Regions from separate parts of the Pediococcus ethanolidurans genome, predicted to be linked through region 2. Evidence: predicted binding sites of a transcription regulator. Region 2 holds the regulator's gene; the other holds the start of a gene.
What was found. The regulator LexA, encoded in region 2, represses DNA repair genes until DNA is damaged. The targets are predictions, from matches to a motif close to CNAACANNTGTTNG.
Positions count from the first base shown of each region.

Region 1 (8,358 bases), 170 kb from region 2:
TCTGATAAGCAGTGGCAATTTCGGCCAATTCATTTTTGATGACCTTTACTTCATCTAAGTCTTTTGCTTTTGCCCCACTTGCTAAAGCATGACCGCCTCCATCATGTTTTTTAGCAAGTTCATTAATTGTTGGACCTTTTGAACGTAAACGTACACGATAAGTTCCATCTCGTTGAATAACAAAAATTGCCCAACAAACGACAGAATCAATTTTTCCGGGGAGCGGTACGACTCCCGCGGTGCCCGCATCCTTTAAATCAAATTTATCCAATACTTCTGCGGTCAGACAAACTGTAGCCGCCCCTGCATCCGTAATTTCTAAATTTTCGTAAACATAAGCAGAAAGACGTGCCACTGGTAATGCAATACTATCTAACTTCTGATTAACCGCCGTTACATCAAAACCTGTTGCCATTAATGAAGCTGCTACACGTAATGTATGTGGCGTCGTCGCTGGATACAAGAAACGACCAGTATCGCCAAGAATACCCGCATATAAAGCTTCAGCGGCTTTTGGCGTTAACTTAAGTTCTTTTTTAAATTGATGATAAAAATCAAAAACCATTTCGGAACTACTGGAAGCATTCGGCAGCACCCAGATTAAATCACCATAGGGATCATCATTTGGATGATGATCGATCTTAATTAATTCTTGGCCATTAGTATAGCGATTATCATCCACCCGGGGCGGATTAGCCGTGTCGGTTACAATAACCAACGCATCATCGTAGTCATCATCATCGGCAACATCCATATTACCAATCCAAGATAAACCACTGATTTGTTTTCCCACTGCTAACACCGTCTTCATTGGGAATGATGCATGAATAATTTCAGCTAAACCAATTTGAGATCCAATTGCATCCGGATCTGGTCGCTGATGTCGGTGAATAATAATTCGTTGATGTTTTTTGATTTGTTCAAAAATTTCTTGCTGCAGTGTCATAATTTCTTCTTTCTGTTTCAAACTAAATTAAAAGGAATGCGTGTTTTCACTTCATCCCAGTATACTAGCTTTTAAGGTTAAATACAAAACAAGAAATCAGTCTTGATTAAATAAAGGCAATGTCATGTTTTCAAAATTCATACCCGCTAAATTTGTTAGTGTAATTCCTAATAATCGAATACCTCGCTGGCTATTTCCAAATTCATCAAATAATTGCCGCGCATAAAAAAGATAGGTTTCTTCGCTATTATCTAAGAATTCTGTGAAGGTTTGCCGTTTAGTAATTGTTTCAAAATCTGAATATCTCACCTTTAAGACTAACGTTTTCCCGTGTTTTTGTTTTTGTTTCATCGTTTCGGCCACTTTTTGGGCCAAGAATTTTAGTTCATCTTCAATTTCTAATTCGGACGTCAAATTAGGATTGTACGTTCTTTCCTTACCAATTGATTTTCGTTCTCTTTGGTATGCCACAGGGCGATCATCAGAACCACGTACATGGTGGTATAAAACGTCCCCAAAACGACCAAAATGATGAATCAACTCCAATTCACTTCTTTTATAAAGATCCTGGCCATTGAAAATTTTTAAATCATGCATTTTGGGAACCGTTTTTTTACCAACGCCGCGAAACTTTTCGATTGGCAGCTTATCTAGAAATTCACGAACATCTTCTGGTAAGACTACTGCCACGCCAACTGGTTTTTGATATTCTGAAGCCAATTTTGCTAAAAATTTATTGTACGAAATACCCGTTGAACAAGTCAACTGTGTCTTAGCATAAATTTCACTTTGGATTTGGTGTGCAACTTCCACTGCACTCTCAATCTGTTTTTTATTATGTGTGACGTCCAAATAGGCTTCATCAAAAGCAACCGGTTCAATCATTTCCGTATATTCAGCAAAAATTTCATGAATTTGATCCGAAACTTTTCGATATAACGTGAAGTCTGGTGTTTTAAAAGTTGCCTCTGGACACAGCTCCAACGCTTTTTGTGCACTCATCGCAGAATGAACACCCTTTTTTCGCGCAAGATAGTTTGCAGTTGCCACAACCCCTTTACCACCAGTTTGGCGTGGATCTCTTGCCACTACTAATGGGTTCAGACGTAATTCTGGATTTTCTCGTTCTTCAATTGAAGCGTAGAATGCATCCATATCCACATGGATTATTTTTCTAGAAGTATTCACATGTATGGGAAGAATCTCAATACTTGCATCCATTTTATCACCCAAATCCAGTTTATCCGAACATACGTTTGAAAGCAAGCAAATGAAAACGGATCTTAGAAAATATTCATTCCAAAATCCGTTTTCATTTTTGTTTAGTTGGTAGCATCAAATATCCATTCTCTATGATCGCGTTTTAATAGATATTGAGATGCTTGCGGCCCCATTGAACCACTAACATAATTTGGAAAATCTGCTTTTTCGCCATCCCAAGCATCGCGGATAACATCAACAATTCGCCATGCTTGTGCAACTTCATGCCAATGCGCAAAGTTGGTCCGATTGCCATCAAGAGCGTCATGAATTAACTTTTCATAAGCTTCTGGAATTTTTGCTTTTTCCGCAGAAGTTTTATGATAATCCAAATGAATTGGCATAATACCATAACTCTGATTACCACTCTTAACATTTAAGTCAAAGTGATAACCCTGATCAGGCTCAATGAACAAGGTCAAGACATTTTGATTCAGATTACTATCATCTGCTCCGGTAGCCTTAAAAATATTTGTCTGAACATTTTTAAACACCACATTAATTTGAGTTGACTTTCTTGCTAATCGTTTACCCGTTCGTACATAGATAGGAACACCCGCTAAAGTCTTATTTTTGGTTTCTAATTTTCCGGAAACAAAAGTTTCAATTTGCGATTGCTCATCTGTTCCTTCTTCGTGTCGATAATCAGATTGAGTACGATCCGCATCTTCGCCATATTGACCACGCACAAAATTATTCAAAGCCTCTTCTTTTGAATAGACTTTAATATTTTGAAGAGCTTCAACTTTGCGATCACGCAATTCTGAAGCCGTATACTCACTTGGTTTTTCCATCGTTAACAGAGAAACAATTTGTAAAATATGATTTTGCACCATATCTCGCAAAGCACCTGCTGTTTCATAATATCCGGCACGTTCCTCAACACCCAGTGATTCTGCCAAGGTGATCTGAATATTATCAATATGTTCTTTATTCCAAAGCGATGAGATCACTTGATTGCCAAACCGTAATGCAGCAATACTTTGAATAGCCTCTTTACCCAAATAATGATCAATTCGATAAATCTGATCTTCAGAAAAAGAAGCAGAAATATCATCATTAAGTTCCTTAGCTGTTTTAAGGTCTCTTCCAAATGGTTTTTCAATAATCAATCGATTATATCCGTGGTCTGTAATTAACTTTTCAGATTTGAGATGAGCCGCAATAGTTCCGAAAAATCGTGGTGCCATAGCTAAATAATAAATTCGATTTCCCTGTAAATTATATTTTTCATCTAGTTTATCGGCCAAATTTCTCAAAGCTACATAATGTTCGGTATCATTCACATTATGTGATTGATAATAAAAATGGCTGGCAAATTTGCGAGCCAACTCGCTATTAGTACGATCTGACTCATGACCATCATCAGCAACTGCGTTCATAACAACTTCATGATAGTGATCATCTGTCCAAGGACGGCGTGCCGTTCCAATAACGGCAAAGTTGTCCTTCAAATATCCTTTTTCATACAAACGAAATAATGAGGGATACAATTTGCGATACGCTAAATCACCTGTTCCTCCAAAAATAATAAATAACGCTTGCTGTGTCATCAAATTTGCCCCGCTTTCACAATATCTGTTCGTTTCAATTATGAAACTTTCGTACAAAATACACAACTTATAAAACTCAAAAAAAATTTGAAACTAAAAAAAGTTTCAAATTTTTTAAACTATCTATTTATTATTTGCATCATCATCAGTTGAATCGTCAGCTGGTGCATCTGGTGCCTTTGTTGCTTCATCATCGGCAGTCTTATCGTCTGTTGATTCTGCTTCATCAGTTGCTTTGGGTGCTGGTTGAACAGCTTCTACGTGATCTACACGCATAATTGCCGTCCGATCAAATACCAAGTAAATTCCGTCACAATCTAATGTCACGGTTTTTGCGTCATTATCGACTTTGTCAACAACTCCGTGTAAACGGCCAATTGTCACAACCTTATCACCGACTTGAAGCTTGCTCATCATTTCTTGATGTTTTTGTTGTTGTTTTTTTTGTGGACGAATCATCATAAAATACATTAATCCAAAAATTAAAACAATAAAAATAATACTTCCGGCACCACCGAAACTTGCATTTGCTCCTAATACCAATATAAACACCTCATTTTCTTTATCTTAACTGTATCAAATATTACTGTTAACTTCCAGTGAATTTAAAAATTCTTTGGATGCGCTTGATTATACCCGTATTCTTCAAAGAAAGCTTCTCTAAATTCCAATAAATTATCATCTTTAATGGCCTGACGCACCTGTTTCATTAAATGAACTAAGAAATAAGTATTATGAATACTAGTTAAACGCAACCCAAACGTTTCGTCGGTTTTCATCAAGTGACGGACATACGCTCTCGTAAAGTTTCGACAAGTATAGCAGTTGCAATTATCGTCAATTGGTGTAAAGTCACGCGCATATTTGGCATTCTTTACCACTAAGCGTCCATGAGACGTCATACAAGTACCATTACGGGCAATTCGGGTTGGCAAAACACAATCAAACATATCCACACCTCGAATTACACCATCAATTAACGAATCAGGCGAACCAACGCCCATTAAGTAACGTGGCTTGTTTTCAGGCAACAACGGGGTTGTAAACTCCAAAACGCGATTCATTTCATCCTTTGATTCGCCTACGGATAAACCACCAATGGAATAACCCGGAAAATCTAAACTTACCAAGTCCTTTGCGCTTTGTTCTCTTAAGGCCTTAAACCCTGCTCCCTGTACAATACCAAACAAAGCTTGCCAATCGGGATTTTGATGGGCCTTTAATCCACGTTCTGCCCACCTGCTTGTTCTTTCTACTGAATTTTTAACGTACTCGTAGCTTTCAAAGAAGGGCGGACATTCATCAAAACTCATCATAATATCAGGACCCAAATCATTTTCAATTTGAATTGCCTTTTCAGGGCTGAGAAACATCTTTGCACCACTGATTTCATTACGAAAATGAACTCCCTCTTCGGAGATATCACGTAATTTTGCTAATGAAAAAACTTGGAAGCCACCAGAATCAGTCAAAATTCCTCTCTTCCAATTCATAAACTTGTGAAGGCCACCAGCTTCTTTCACAATGTCTTCACCAGGTCGTACCCATAAATGATACGTATTTGAAAGAATAATATCAGCACCAATATCTTCGAGTTCTTCTGGTGACATTGCTTTCACCGTTGCCTGGGTTCCTACTGGCATAAAAATTGGGGTAGGAAACGTGCCATGTGGTGTTTCAATTTCTCCCAATCGTGCTCCAGTATGCTTTTCTGTTTTAATTAAATGGTACTTAATTGCAGGTTCCAAACAAATTCTCCATTCTAATCATTTATTTACAGTTCTATTTAATGAACATTGCATCCCCAAAACTAAAGAAACGATACTTCTCCTTGATTGCATGTTGATAGGCATTTAAAATCATATCTCGACCTGTAAAGGCCGCCACTAACATAACTAACGTTGATTTTGGTAAATGAAAGTTCGTAATAAAGGCATCAACCACCTGCCATTGATACCCAGGCTTGATAAAGATATCGGTCCAGCCACTATCTGCCTTGATTTCACCATTAAACTTCGTACCAATCGTTTCGAGCGTGCGAATTGAAGTAGTTCCTGTAGCTATAATACGACCACCATTCTTGCGCACTTCATTTAAAGTTGCAGCTGATTCTTCGCTTAATCGATAAAATTCACTATGCATCTTGTGGTCTTCAATATTAGCTTCATCAACTGGCCGAAAAGTTCCTAAACCAACATGAAGGGTCAAATAAACTAATTTGACACCCTTATCTTCGACCTTTTTCAGCAACTCTTTTGTCCAGTGTAAACCTGCCGTCGGAGCCGCAGCGCTACCACTTTCACGGGCATAAACTGTTTGATAACGTTCTGGATCATCTAGCTTCTCTTTGATGTATGGTGGTAATGGCGTTTCACCAAGCTTTTCCAAAATTTCCATAAAGATACCATCATAATGAAATTCAATTTCACGGCCACCATGTTCTAATTCTTTTATAACAGTAGCTTTTAGTAACCCATCGCCAAATTCAATAACTGTCCCAACCTTGGCCCGTTTAGCTGGTTTGACTAATGTTTCCCATTGATCACCAGTGTCATTATGAAGCAATAGAACTTCCATATGCGCACCGGTTTCGGGTTTCACGCCATAAATTCTGGCAGGCATAACCCGTGAATCATTCATAACCACTGCATCTCCAGCGTGTAACTGATCTAAAATATCATAAAAGTGTTTATCTTCAAGAGTACCGGTTTTGTGATTCAAAACTAGTAAACGTGACTCATCACGTTCTTTAATTGGTGTTTGAGCAATTAACTCATGTGGTAAATCGTAATCAAAATCATCAACTGTTAATGTCACGGTGATTCGCTCCTTTTAGTAATTAAGGTATATTTTGCATTCGCAAAATCTTTTTCAAAAAGGATGTCCAGCCGAGCTACGCCGAAAACCGGCTAGTCGGAATGGCTCCTTTTAGTAATTAAGGTATATTTTGCATTCGCAAAATTTTTTTAAAAGGATGCCCGGCCGAGCTACGCCGAAAACCAGCTAGTCGGAATGGCTCCTTTTAGTAATTAAGATATATTTGCATTCGCAAAATCTTTTTTCAAAAAGGATGTCCAGCCGAGCTACGCCGAAAGCCGGCTAGTCGGAATGGCTCCTTTTAGTAAAGAAAAGTAAACCTTACACTTGCTTTCTTAGTTTGTTCGTTCTTGTGACAGTCCCAAATGTTCATATCCTTTTTCTGTCACTACTCTGCCTCGTGGTGTCCGGTTCAAATAGCCAATTTGCATAAGATACGGTTCATACATTTCTGCAATTGTATCGGCTTCTTCTCCAATATTTGCAGCAATTGTTCCCAAGCCAACTGGTCCACCATGATAATAATTGATCATTGTTTTTAAAATCTTATTATCAATTTCATCGAGCCCTTCTTCATCAACCCGTAGAAAATGCAACGATTTTGTAACAATCTGTTCATCAATCGCTGTTTTATCCGAAACCTCCATAAAGTCACGAACACGTTTTAAAAGACGGTTTGCAATTCGTGGCGTTCCCCGTGATCGACTTGCAATTTCGTGTGATCCTTGTTCCGTAATCTGTGTATTAAAAATATCAGCAGACCGCTTTACAATCTCAGTTAAATCATCAACCGTGTAATAATTCATATGCGCAACAATTCCAAAACGATCTCGTAGTGGCGCCGATAACAATCCTGCCCGGGTAGTTGCACCAATTAGTGTAAACGGCGGTAACGGAAAATGGATAGGATGAGCTGTTGGACCTTGCCCAACCACAATGTCAACAAAGAAATCTTCCATTGCTGAATACAGCATTTCTTCAACAATTTTTGGTAAGCGATGAATTTCATCAATAAACAAAATATCACCCGGTTGTAATTCGTTCAATAACGCAACCAAATCACCAGGTTTTTCGATTGCCGGACCACTTGTTGTGCGAATATGAACGGCCATTTCATTAGCAATAACCATTGCTAAAGTTGTTTTACCCAGACCAGGCGGACCATAAAGTAATACATGATCTAATGATTCTTCTCGTTGCTTGGTTGCCTGAATGTACACTGACAGCTCGTGTTTTACTCGATCTTGACCAATATACTGTGCCAAGGTTGCTGGACGTAGGGATTTTTCAATGGATGCTTCTTCTGAATTTTCATTTTCCCCAGAGACAAGTCGATCATCATCTACATCACTCACTTAACTCACCCCTCCTTCTTTATTTTTTCATTAACAATTTAAGCCCCGCACTCAAATACTGATCGGTGCTCAGTGTCGCGTCTTCTTCCAAATCAGGTTTAATTTTAGCAATATCGCGTGCCGAATACCCTAACGCTGTTAATGCATCTAGTGCATCTGCTAATTGACGGTTGCCAACAGGCTTTTTTACAGTCTGAATTGGATTCTCTGAACTTAAGGTAACTTTACCTTTTAGATCCAGAATAATTTGTTGGGCAGCCTTCGGTCCTATTTTTGGAAATTTCTTAAGATACGCGACATCATCATGATTAATTGCAGAAACTAAACCAGAATGGTCTTCATTTGCAAGGATCGCTAAAGCACTTTTTGGACCAATTCCTTTTACCAATAATAATTTTTCAAAAAGTTCTTTATCTTCTGCATCAAA
Region 1 is NZ_OZ061250.1:1,466,565-1,474,922, reverse strand. Features, by position in the region: gene AB3219_RS07275 (bifunctional oligoribonuclease/PAP phosphatase NrnA) at 1-946, opposite strand, end outside; gene dinB (DNA polymerase IV) at 1,043-2,167, opposite strand; gene zwf (glucose-6-phosphate dehydrogenase) at 2,269-3,759, opposite strand; gene yajC (preprotein translocase subunit YajC) at 3,883-4,302, opposite strand; gene tgt (tRNA guanosine(34) transglycosylase Tgt) at 4,365-5,507, opposite strand; gene queA (tRNA preQ1(34) S-adenosylmethionine ribosyltransferase-isomerase QueA) at 5,542-6,576, opposite strand; gene ruvB (Holliday junction branch migration DNA helicase RuvB) at 6,912-7,931, opposite strand; gene ruvA (Holliday junction branch migration protein RuvA) at 7,951-8,358, opposite strand, start outside.
Region 1: dinB (DNA polymerase IV) is a predicted target of LexA. The motif match lies at 2,192-2,205, and genes of this name have one in related genera.

Region 2 (8,358 bases):
CAATGACTGCATCATCTGAAGCCTCAAAATTTCCAAACCGAATATTATTCTTAATTGTATCTGAGAATAAAAAACTTTCTTCCGGCACGTACCCTAAGGATGGTAGATAAGAATTTAGAGCATAGTCTTTAATATTAATGCCACCAACCGAAATTGCCCCTTTATAATCGTCAAACTCCCGCAAAATTAGTTTCATGATGGTTGATTTTCCAGTACCAACTCTACCGACAAGTCCAATCGTATGTCCTGCAGGAAGTGTGAAACGTACGTCTGTTAAACTTCTTTGTTCATCTCCTGGATAGGTAAAACTTTTAATATTAAAATTCAAATCACCGGTGGCACGTTTTTTCAATGCATGTTTATCATCAATGATGCTTGATCTTGCATGTAGTAATAAGTTCACCCGATCATAACTCGCATTTCCACGTTCCATAATGTTAAACAAGTTACCAATTGCAAACATTGGCCAAATTAACATAGTGATATATGAAATGAAGGAAACCAATTGCCCAATATTAATAACATTATGAACTACAAAAGATCCTCCCAAAACGAGTGTAATCATGTATGAAACACCGATCAAAACGGTTGTCATTGGATTAAAAAGTGCATCAAGCATATTAACTTTTCGGTTAATTTGAATCGTTTCATCAACTAACCGCTTAAAATCAGCAATATCTTCCTTATCCTGACCGAGCGATTTGATGACCTTAATCCCCATAATACTTTCCTGTGTTTTATTGTTCAGACGGGAAAAAGCTGCTTGTGATTTACGAAACGCAATATGAATTTTTGTACCTAAATAGCCCGCACTAATTGCTAACAATGGAAATGGAATCATCGCTAATAAAGTGAGTCGCCAATCTACAAGGGTCATCATGGCAATAATGGTTGTAATACCGGTAATAATAGAATCCGCAAACGATAATATTCCGGAACCAGCAACCTGTTGAATCGCCTGAAGATCATTTGTCGCATGTGCCATCAAATCGCCGGTTCGGTGTTCTTGATAAAATGTTTGATCCATTTGCATATAATGCGTAAATAAGCGGCTTCTTAACGTTTTTTCAAGTCTTGCTGCGCCGCCAAAAATTCGTGCACGCCAAATATAGCGAAAAAGATACTGTAAGACCCCCACCGAAGCAAGAATTACTAACGATATCGCTAACGAAACACCAGTTAAATCCTTGGTACTTATTTCTTGAACTAAATTACCAATAATTTTTGGTGGTACAACATTTAAAATAGCAACAAGCAACAAGAATAGTACGCCAATTAAATAATTCCATTTTTCTATTTTAAAAAACCAAGCTAATTTACGAAAAATTGACACGATTTACCCTCCTACTAATTAACTTCTGTTATCTCCTCCAAATTTTGGCAACAAAAAAAGGACAAAAATAATCTTTGTCCTTTATCATTCATAAAATTGTTTGAAACTACTTTTGATGTTTTGCTTGATTCTGCATAGAGTTCATCATTTGATGTAACTTTTTTTGCGATGGTTTTTGTCCCATTTGCAACATCATAGTCCGCAACATTTCTTCATTGATCGGAGGATTATTTTTAAGATAACTTTCCATATATTTACGAGCAGCAAAAAATCCACCGACCGCTCCAAGTAATAATGCAATAATAACGATTACAATCCAAATTCCAGTTGACAAAGTCCTAACCTCCTAACAAATATGTATACTAATTCATAGTACACAAAATTATTCCAAAATAAAAGAGGTAGTCTCGATTTATTTCTTAATACCTCTTATTTTAACATTAATTTTAAATAAGAAAAGATTAAAGTAAAATTATAAAACAAAAATAGAGTCTTTAATCATTTCTTAAACCCTTTTTACGTTGTACTTTTTTGACCTTTTCTGGAGTGACTTCCTTGCCACTCTTATCGAAAACACGCATCATCTCAACTTGGCTTTTAAAACCCTCACGAAATCGTTTCAGATATTTCTGGCGTAATTCTTTACGCTCAATGATTTCAAGATCGGTTAAGCCCTCATTTTTTGCTTTATGTGCCAACTCGTTGATTCGTTGGATTAATTTTTGAAATTCTTTATCTTCTGTCATTTTTTCACTCCCGATTTCTTTATTCATAATACTACACTGTTACACTCATTTTTTCAAAAAATTAAACCGAACATTTGTTTGAATCCACCAAAAAGCTATGTTAAAATGAGAACAAGAAAATGCGAGGTGCCCAATATGTCAAAATCTTCAGAAAGCAAACAAGTCGCTGTACTTCGATACATATATGATAAGGTAAACGAAAAAGGATATCCGCCAACTGTTCGAGAAATTGGCGAAGCAGTCTCTCTTTCATCAACATCCACAGTGCATGGACACATTGAAAGGCTCCAAAAAAAGGGACTCCTACAAAAAGATCCCACAAAACCAAGAGCTTTAGAAATTACCCCTCTTGGCCTTGAGGAACTTGGCGTAAGTGCCACGCCACATAAAATTCCGGTTTTAGGTACTGTGACAGCCGGTGTCCCAATTTTAGCAGTTGAAGAAGCAACCGACTTCTTTCCACTTCCGCCAGAATTTGAACACGAGGATGGCGAACTATTTATGTTGACCATTCGTGGAGAAAGTATGATTCAAGCAGGAATTTTAAATGGCGATCAAGTAATTGTCCGTAAACAAACATCGGCAGATAACGGTGATATTGTCATTGCAATGACTGACGAAAATGAAGCAACTTGTAAAAGATTCTTCAAGGAATCAGATCATATTCGCTTACAACCAGAAAATGACACGATGGCACCTATTATTCTTAAGAATGTTAGCATTCTTGGCCGAGTAGTGGGATTGTATCGCGATCAAATATATTAGATTTAAAACAAAAAGCTCCGCGATAAAAAAATCGCGGAGCTTTTTATTCACGCTATTTTAGTTCTTATCAAAATGGTGAAGTGCTAACCAACGAGCTGTTTGTCGAATATTTTCCTGACCATTTTGAATAGTCCTTTGTGACTCTGGTACTTCGTCATTAATATTTTTGATTAATCTGATATTTTGGGGAAGGTCAACTAAATTTGCAGCCACTTTGCCCGCTAAAATTACAATTTGACAATTTGAATTCCATTTCAAACTAGCTTTTGCGATACCAAAAGGAACCTTGCCACTTTTTGATTGAGTATCAAAAGAACCTTCACCAGTTATTACAAAATCTGCATCTTGGCATAGTTTCTCAAACTGAGCTACTTCTAACATTTTATTAATCCCTGATACAAGTTTAGCATCAAAAAAGGTTTTTAGTCCAAAGCCCAGTCCACCAGCACTGCCAGTTCCCCAATCATTAGTATAATCAGTACCCAGATCTCGTTTCACAATTCTCGATAATTGAGCCAAATTATTTTCTAATTTTATTATCATATTGGGGGTGGCTCCTTTTTGAGGTCCAAATATTTTGGAAGCACCATTTTCCCCTAACAAGGGATTAGCAACATCGTTAAACACTAAAATCCGTGGTAAAGAACTTAAATTCTGTGGTTTTTCAATTTTCGTTAATTGTGCCAACCCCTGATTACCAGAAGCAACTGGTCTATCTTGATCATTAAAAAAGTGATAACCAAGTGCAGTTGCCGCACCAACTCCGCCATCATTAGTAGCACTACCACCAACACCCAGAAAAATTTCTTTAGGTTTATATTTTAAACAAGCTTGAATTAATTGACCAGTACCAAAGGTAGACGTTTTTAACGGATTTAGTTCTTCTGGTTTTAAATGTTCTATACCACTTGCCGAAGCCATGTCGATCACAGCTATTCTTCGCGTTGTGTTAATTCCAAATTGAGCATCTATGGGACGTCCCAACGCATCTTTGACCTGAACTTTATGAATAGTACCGCCTAATTGAGTCATCAGAACAGACATGGTACCCTCACCACCATCCGCCATTGGCAAAGGAATACAATTTAAATGACTGTCTATTGATTTTAAACCATTAATTATTTGATCGGTTGCCTGTTTTGCAGTCATACTATTTTTGAAAGAATCAGGAGCTACAATAATTTTCATCGAAAGACCTTCATTTAAAATGTTTTTTTATTTTATTAGCACGAATAAACTGAATTGGAACACAGTTTGTTGCCTCAACAACTGTATTATACTGAATTAATGAGGCTTTGTAACGATCCTGATCATTAATTTGCAGAATTTCAACTACCAATTTTGTTCTTAAGATATTGATAATCTTTCCAATAAAAGGAAAATCTAAATCATCACATTTTCGACATTTTATTAACATTCCTACTTTGAATTTAGTCAGCATTTTTATCGCCACCAATTATTAATATATATTCATGATAACAATTAGTTTTGTGTGTAAACAACAAATATGGCTCGTATTCATATTGTAGTTTTGCTTGGTTTGCGTGATAATTAAAGAAAATGATCAGTAAGGGGAATTTATATGTTATTTTTGTTCATTATGGCAATCAGTGCACTTATTTTATCCATACTTCGACTAAGTATGGTGATTCAAAACAGCGAACGTTTATTTTCACCAATTCTATTCACCGTGGTTTGTTTGGGATTAATTATCTATAGTGGATTTAATTTACCTTTTTGGCAAAAATCAAAATCTAGTACACAAAACACAACATCCACTTCTATACAATCAAAAGCAAATTCTTCTAAGAGTTTTTCTAGTACTTTTTCCAGTGCCGGTAAAAATGCTTTTCCAGATGAAACAACAAAGCAGAAAAAAGCTGCTCAGTCTGTCAAAGAAAACAACATTTTGAAATCTTTACAAAAAAACTATACAGGAACGGGTACAGTTAGTTTCAACAAATCAGACAAGGCATTCTATGTAAAACCAACCAATAAACAGTTTGTGAGTTCCTTAAAGTCCTTAGTCAAAACACCGTCAAACGCTAAGGCTGCTAATTTTGATCAGATAGCCACTAATTTCAAAAAACTTTCGCTATCTATCAAAAAGAATTTAGGCAGTAATTATTCTGTATCCCTAATGAATCCAAATGATAATTCCAAGCCAGTTTTGACCGCTAAAGATGGCACAATTACTTACAACTATTTTAAATAATTAAAAAAGATCAATCTGATAAAAATTGTCAGATTGATTTTTTTAACGACTTCGATACTGTCTTTGTTGATTTTTTTGACCGCTTAAATAGAATTTGGCATCGTCTGCCTGGTAGTCCGTTTCAAAGTCTGCATTAGTCAGTGGCATTTGTGAAGCAAACATCTTTTCGTAGACGGGAATTTCTAATTCTTCTCGTTGTGACAAGATTTTAGTGATTATTGGTATATTTAAAGCATCTTTAAAATTCGGTTGAACAGTCGTCACATAGAACTCGCCTTCTGCTCCAGATCCATAACTAAACAGACCGATTTTTTGACCAGCATTCAAACTTTCACTATTAATCAATAATGACAACAGACTCAAATAAAGCGAACCGGTATAAAGATTTCCCACTTCCCGATTAAACATTCGTGAATACTCAAACTCTCGTAATAATTGATTTGCATGTATTTCACTGGTTTTCGATAAAATAGCTCTTAAGGCTTTTAAACCCATTTTTGTATAGGGAAGATGAAACACAATTGCTTGTAACTCAGAAATCTTTAAATTGGTTTGTTTTTGATATTGCGTAAAGGTTCGTTGAAAAAAATCAATGTACTGTTGTGATGAATACTTACCGTCAACTAGTGCTTGAGTTTCATATAAAGGTCGCCAAAAGTCCATAATGTCTGCCACATAATGAGCCGACCCTTCTTCAATGCTTAAAATTGCAGGATTAGCACTAATAATCACCGCCATGGCACCACCACCTTGAGTGGGCTCTCCCGGAGTATGCAAACCATACCGGGCAATATCTGCACCAATCACTAACACCTGACTGTCTGCATGCGCTAATACATGATCTTTTGCCAATTGAACACCAGCCGTCATAGCATAACACGCTTGTTTTAGTTCCACACTTTGAACTGTATTGGGTAATTTCAGTAGGTGTTGAAGATAAATTGCCGCCGACTTAGAATTGTCGATACCAGATTCAGTACCAAACAAAATAAGATCAATTTTTTGACGATTATCATCATCAATAATTTGATCGGCTGCATTAGCCGCCATGGTTACCGCATCCTGCGAGTTTGGAATCACTGCCTGCTTGCGTTGACCAATTCCAATTAGATATTTGTTAGGATCTTCATTTCGTGTACGAGCCAATTTAGCCATGTCTACATACCATTTTGGTGTATAAAATCCAATTCTATCTATTCCAACTTTCACGTTCATTTACCCTCCGCCATTTTTCTGTAAACATAAAACTTTTGTATTTATTTTAACATATAAAAAGATTCCGCTTTGAATCTGATATCAGACATTTAAAAAAGCTTAAATTAGTGATTCACATATATAAAGCGTTTACTTCGACTTTTTTCCTTAAAAAACTTACGAGAAGAAAAAATTTATGCTAGTGTAATCACTTGTCTGATAAAAAAGTAAAGGAGTTTTTAATTATGTCGGAAAGTTCTGCGAATAATACCGCCGCTCCATCAGCGGCAGTCCCCGTCAAACATCCCATGCTTGCCATGATGGGCATGTTGATTGGTGGTTTTGTCGGAATGCTAAGTGAAACCTCACTTAACATTGCTTTACCAAGCCTGATGGTTAAGCTAAACGTTAGTGTTGGTACCGTTCAATGGTTAGTAACTGGTTACATGTTAATCATTGGGATTGTACTACCACTTTCAAGTTTACTTACCAAATGGTTTTCAACACGTCAACTTATCATCTTTGGATTAGTTGATTTTATGGTTGGTGCTATTATTTCAGCTATTGCACCAAGTTTCACTGTTTTACTAATTGGTCGTATGATTCAAGGAATCGCCACTGGTCTGGTGTTACCATTGATGTTTACGGTCGCAACCTTAATTTTTCCGCCCTATAAGTTAGGTACGGCAATGGGATTAATTGGTTTAGTAATTATGTTTGCCCCAGCAATTGGCCCGACTTTATCAGGGATAATTTTAGGAGTCCTTTCCTGGCGCTGGATTTTTTGGTTGTTTGTGCCATTTTTGTTGATTGGTACTTTTTTTGCCATCAAATATCTACCAAACGTCAATAAGCTCACCAAACCAAGAATTGACGTTTTTTCAATCTTATTATCAACAATCGGTTTTGGTGGTTTGGTCACGGCAGTCAGCATGGCAAGTAATTATGGTTGGGGTTCAGCCACCGTGTTGATTACCTTAGTTGTTTCACTGCTAGTACTTGTTGCTTATATCTATCGACAATTACACTCTAATGCACCAATTTTAAACTTTCATGTTTTTGAACGTCCCAACTTCAGAATTGGTGCCATTCTGGTTATGTTAGATTTTGGCATTATTCTTTCTTCAATGTACTTATTACCAATGTTTTGGCAAAACGGTCTCGCTATTGCTGTTGCATTAACTGGGGTTGTTATGTTACCTGGCGGTGTTGTGAATGCAATATTCTCAGCAATTTCAGGGCGAATTTATGACCGTTTTGGTGCCCGTTTGTTAGCATTACTGGGCTTTTTAATTGTGATTATCGGTGTCGTCATGTTACTATTTACGACTTCCCATTCAGCCGTTTGGTACGTTATTTTGGCCCATATTGTAATCATGATTGGCGCCCCATTAGCCATGTCACCAACGCAAACGTTTGGTTTAAATGCTTTGGACGCGCATACTGCTGGCGATGGAAGTACAATTATGAATACCTTTCAACAAATTATTGGTGCAATTTCGACTGCAGTTGCCACAAGTTTGCTTGGTCTTGGACAACATGCCTCTTCAGCACCTTTAAATTCACAAAACGCCTTTACAAATGGCGTTCATTTCGGTTTGCTTTTCCCATTGATACTGGCTATCGTTGCATTTTTACTTTCGTTCACTATTAATGATAAAACCGAAACTAAATAGAAAAATGCGTTTATTTACAAAAAACTATAAAGTGCCTCACAATCATTAGACTATTTGTCTAACAATTATGAGGCACTTTATTTTGAATAAATGTTTTTATTAATTTTGATAATGATAGTACATAATTTTTAGACCGTCCAAAACGACTGTCGAAACCAAAACAACCACTATAATCAATAAGACAAAGTTTAAAGACACTTTAAACTGTCTAAATTTCCCAATGATTCAATAAAATCTGCTAAAATATACATGAAAGACCTGTATCCTTTCCTTTAATCTCCGTCGATTAAAAGGCTACAGGTCTTTTTCTCTATATTCAACTCAAAATGAATATTCCTAGAATTTTATTGACAATCTAGGAAAACCTTACACTAACAAATTAAGGCGCCAAGGCTGACAGCCATGATCCCAATAACCAAGGAAAACAGG
Region 2 is NZ_OZ061250.1:1,636,888-1,645,245, reverse strand. Features, by position in the region: gene AB3219_RS08160 (ABC transporter ATP-binding protein) at 1-1,333, opposite strand, end outside; gene AB3219_RS08155 (YneF family protein) at 1,440-1,667, opposite strand; gene AB3219_RS08150 (DUF896 domain-containing protein) at 1,828-2,079, opposite strand; gene lexA (transcriptional repressor LexA) at 2,215-2,844, shown strand; gene AB3219_RS08140 (glycerate kinase) at 2,902-4,032, opposite strand; gene AB3219_RS08135 (hypothetical protein) at 4,043-4,285, opposite strand; gene AB3219_RS08130 (hypothetical protein) at 4,427-5,059, shown strand; gene AB3219_RS08125 (hydroxymethylglutaryl-CoA synthase) at 5,102-6,268, opposite strand; gene AB3219_RS08120 (DHA2 family efflux MFS transporter permease subunit) at 6,499-7,929, shown strand; gene crcB (fluoride efflux transporter CrcB) at 8,301-8,358, opposite strand, start outside.